DNA from 2 places in the Pseudoalteromonas sp. APC 3893 genome. Region 2 is predicted to be linked to the other one. Evidence: predicted binding sites of a transcription regulator. Region 2 holds the regulator's gene; the other holds the start of a gene.
The links. The regulator FliA, encoded in region 2, starts transcription of late flagellar genes. The targets are predictions, from matches to a motif close to CTAAAGNTNNNNNNNNNNNNGCCGATA.
Positions count from the first base shown of each region.

Region 1: a site for FliA is predicted at 1,286-1,312, ahead of QMA12_RS12920 (DUF4402 domain-containing protein). Genes of this name have one in related genera too.

Region 1 covers NZ_JASDCD010000010.1:127,056-129,461, forward strand. The annotation lists gene galU (UTP--glucose-1-phosphate uridylyltransferase GalU) at 1-542, shown strand, start outside; gene QMA12_RS12915 (SPOR domain-containing protein) at 632-1,246, shown strand; gene QMA12_RS12920 (DUF4402 domain-containing protein) at 1,368-1,964, shown strand; gene QMA12_RS12925 (DUF4402 domain-containing protein) at 1,974-2,406, shown strand, end outside.
Region 2 covers NZ_JASDCD010000003.1:228,004-230,409, forward strand. The annotation lists gene QMA12_RS07080 (protein phosphatase CheZ) at 1-116, opposite strand, end outside; gene cheY (chemotaxis response regulator CheY) at 133-516, opposite strand; gene QMA12_RS07090 (RNA polymerase sigma factor FliA) at 557-1,267, opposite strand; gene QMA12_RS07095 (MinD/ParA family protein) at 1,294-2,154, opposite strand; gene flhF (flagellar biosynthesis protein FlhF) at 2,147-2,406, opposite strand, start outside.

The DNA.
Region 1 (2,406 bases), on a different contig from region 2:
CGGCACCGATTATTGGTGATGAACCTTTTGTGGTGATATTACCAGACGTGATCATTGATGATTATGAAAGTAATCTTGAAAAAGATAACCTTGCTGAGATGATCGCCCATTTTGAGCAAACCGGTGAAAGCCAAATAATGGTTGAGCCAGTACCTATGCAAGATGTTGATAAATTTGGTGTGGTTGACCTAGGCGATGAAAAAATAGGTCAAGGCCAAAGTGCTGCTATTTTAAATATGGTTGAAAAGCCTCCTGTAAATAAAGCTCCGTCAAACCTTGCTGTTGTGGGTCGCTATGTTTTAAGTAAAAATATTTGGCCATTACTTGCTAAAACCCCCGCAGGCGCAGGCGATGAAATTCAATTAACTGACGCTATCGCGATGCTAATGGAAAAAGAAGCTGTTGCTGCTTACGCTATTAAAGGGCGTAGCCATGATTGCGGTAGTAAATTGGGTTATTTAAAAGCGACAATTGAATACGCGCTTCGACGTGATGAATTTAAAGATGATTTAAGTAATTTTATTAAAGACTTAGTAAAATAAATATCATTTAAATAATGTATTAAAAAGTGCCTTAATGGCACTTTTTTTGCTTAAAACAAACTATATTGTTCTCTAAAAGCTAATTGAAAATGCATATAAAACAGCGTGTTTTGCCAGCTCTAATATTAGTAACAACCGCTTTAAGTGGCTGCGCTAATAACCAAATTGACAATAAACCTTCGCTTATCTCTGATCAGCAAGTTAAAGAATATGTTGAACAATGGCAGCAGCAGCAAGATAGTATAAGCCGTTTGGCTGAAATGGAAGGCGACCTAAAGCTATTAATTATGGCGCTATCGTCAAACTCTCAATTAGCGCAAACCCCAGTAGAGCTTCGCTCAGATAGCATTGATGTGGTGCATCAAACAAATAATATGGCTGTACAACCTCAAGGCAATACAATCCCAAAAACGACTAATCAACCGCCTAATCTTTTAAACGACGCATTACCTGGCGCACAATTAGGACTTTATTTAAAACCACAACTGGTAAAATCGCAAATCGCTCGCCTTTATCGTGAATACCCTCAGGCATTTAGTCAATTAGGGTTTGTAATGACGGAGCGAAAAAATAAAGGTGTCACTTTGTATGGTCTACGGGTAGGGCCCTTCGAAGACTATACGCAAGCTAATGCTTTTTGCTTAATAGCACAAAAAATGGGGCAAAAATGTTTAAGTGCCCCTTTTGTTGGCCTACCACTTTAAAATTTTTAGCCGACTTATCTTATTTTTCAGTAATTAAGCTTAAAGTAATTGTTCTAAGTGTCGATAATAACTAAGATAGGGGCAACATAGGGTAATGTCCCATCTTTTATAAGGATTTAGTATGAAATTATCTTTTCCATTACTTGCTGTAAGCACCTTAGCTGTATCTTTTTATGCGATATCTGCTACAGAGACGTTTCGAGCAGAAGTGACGGTACAAAATGCTGTTGGGCTTGACGGTACTGATTTGAACTTTGGTACCGTGCGTGCAGTTGCAGACCCTGGAGGTAAGGATATTGCAGAGCTGATTGTAAGCGCTACGCCTAATGCGACTCCTATTACTGAGAGTAAAAACAATACTGCTAATGCATTATTTGCGATTATCGAAGACGGTGCGCCGGCTACTTTTACAGTATCAGAAGCTGTACCAAGCGCTGTCTTGAGAATACTTGACCCAACAAAAACAAATTTAGAGTTTGAAAATGGGCAAGATACCGACCGCCCTGATTTTACTATTGGCGATTGGAAGTATGTGATCACCAGTGGGGATAACAATAACGCCGACTATACACCTTTGACACCCAACCTACAGGTGGGCCAAGATGGCACTGTGTCATTCAATCTAGGCGCAACACTAAAAACATCTAGCAAGGTAACCACTAAACCGTATGCTGATGGTGTGTATGCAGGTACTTTTCAAATCGAAGTTGCGTATTAATTATATTTAATGCACCTACTTTCGTATGCAGTGGCTGTAAGTGTTTTAATTTACAGCCCTAATTATCTTGCTAAGAGTATTGAGCAGCAGTCGCTTGACTTTGGTACTTTGGTTATACCAAGCAATACAAACACGAGCTCTGTGATCATCAAAGCTGACGGCGACATAAATACATTAGGTAATATTTATGTGCTTGAAAAGGGGCGCCCTGCTGAGCTATTACTGACTGATTTCCCAGCCAATACAAGCTTGACTATGAACTTGGTTAACACTGCAACAGTTCAGCACAATACACAAGGCAGCAGTAGTGCCGAGTTTGAAGTACGCCTAAATGGTTTATCTAATAAGTCAGTCACAACTGATGACTTTGGTGAAGCTAAAGTGTTTATTGGTGGCACTTTAATAACAAAGCCTAGCAGTAAAAGTTATTCTGATGGCGATT
Region 2 (2,406 bases):
TTTGTCGCCGCATCAAGGATGAGCTGATCAGCTTTGTCTTGCTCACCGTTTTCAAGGTGAACAACAAGCTGACGGGCTTGTTCTAAAGTGATCTGAGGCGCAGCAGGTGCTGACATAAGCCTCTCCTATTAATTAGCCTAGGCGCTCAAACACTTTTTCCAATTTGGTTTTAAGTGTTGCAGCAGTAAAAGGTTTTACGATGTAGCCATTAACGCCGGCTTGAGCAGCAGCAACAATTTGTTCTTTTTTAGCTTCTGCCGTTACCATCAGCACAGGGATATGTTTAAGCGTGTCATCAGCTCTGATTGCACGTAATAAATCAATACCTTGCATACCTGGCATATTCCAATCAGTCACTACGAAATCAAATTCTTGATTTTGTAGCATTGGTAAAGCTGTTGAACCATCATCAGCTTCTTGCACATTAGTAAAACCTAAATCTCTTAACAGATTTTTGATAATACGTCTCATCGTCGAAAAATCATCAACAACAAGAATTTTCATGTTTTTATCCAAAACATCCTCCGGTGAGGTCTGAACCTATATTTACTTACTTCTAATTTATCCAGTCATTGATTTTTGCTTTTAGCTTAATCATCGCCTGACCATGTATCTGGCTCACACGCGACTCGCTAACATCGAGTATGTGCCCAATTTCTTTTAAATTCATTTCATCGTTGTAATAGAGCGAAAGAACAAGGCCGTCACGCTCTGGTAGCGACTTAATTGCTGCTAACAAGGATTCATTAAAACGTTCATTCTTAACGTTATTAAAGGGCTTGTCCAGTGCTAAGTCTTGCCCAACTGGGGTTATAACATCTTCATCAACCCCTAAGTCTTCGATACCCAGAACTTTGCTTGAGTTTACATCACTTAGAATATGATGGTACTCATCTAGCGTAATATCAAGTTTTTCAGCAACTTCACTATCTTTAGGCTCACGATTATATTTACTTTCTAGTTCTGTAATTGCTTCTGCAACCATACGGCTATTGCGATGTACTGAACGAGGGGCCCAATCACCACGGCGCATTTCATCAAGCATTGCACCACGAATGCGAATACCTGCAAAGGTCTCAAAACTGGCACCTTTTGCAGCATCAAAGTTTTTCGACGCTTCAATTAAACCTATCATGCCTGATTGAATTAAATCATCTAGCTGTACACTCGGTGGGAAACGTGCAATTAGATGACACGCCACTTTCTTCACCAGCGACGCGTGCTTTTCAACTATTGCATTTAAATTTGCTGTGGATTGATAGCCCATCGCTTTGCTCACCGATGCTGTCATAGTTAGCCGTTTACTAATTTTTCTATGAAAAACTCTAAATGGCCTGATGGTTGATTAGGTATTGGCCATTTAACTGCTTTTGTCGCCAAAGTTTTAAAAGCAACTGCCGCTGGAGAATTTGGAAATAATTCAACAATTACTTTTTGGCGGCGGGTAGATTTACGCATGTTTTCATCGTAAGGAACGGTAGCAACCAACTCCATAGAGACATCTAAAAATCGGTCAGTTACTTTAGATAATTTAGCAAATAGTTCATGGCCTTCACGCATGCTACGCACCATATTAGCAACTATTTTAAATTTATAAACACCATGCTCACGACTAAGGACCTTTATGAGGGCATAAGCATCGGTGATTGAGGTGGGTTCGTCGCATACAACAACCATAACATCTTGTGCTGCACGGGAAAAACTCAACACCATATCAGAAATACCAGCAGCGGTATCAACAATTAAAATATCAAATTCAGTGTTTAACTCGCTAAAAGCACGGATAAGACCAGCATGCTCAGATGGCGATAATTCCACCATGCTTTGTGAGCCGGACGTTGCGGGAACTATTTTTATCCCTGCGGGGCCTTCGACTAAAATTTCATCTAACTCGCATTCACCCGATAAAACATGGGATAAGTTACGCTCAACACGTAAACCTAGCATCACATCACAATTTGCTAAACCTAAATCGGCATCCAGTACTAAAACTCTATTGCCTAGCTGGCCAAGCGCGATTGCAGTGTTTAATGACACGTTGGTTTTACCAACTCCGCCTTTACCACCGGTAACAGCGATAACTTTTACACCGTTATTATTGTTTTGACTCATTTTTCGCAGGCCACTTGCTTGATCTAATACTGTGTTAATCATACATCCCTACTGTGCTTGACGCCACTGCTTGACGTCGTGAATGTTGTGCTTTTGTTCTTTTTAAATACAATTGTTCAGCTTTTTTTACTAATTTTTCTGAATTAGCGACACGAATGTCCTCAGGAACACGCTGGCCGTTAGTAAGATACCCTATTGGAAGGCGATTTTGAATCGCTACGCTAATAATCTCACCTAAACTTAGCGACTCATCCAATTTGGTGAAAATACAGCCACTTAATTGTACTTTCTTAA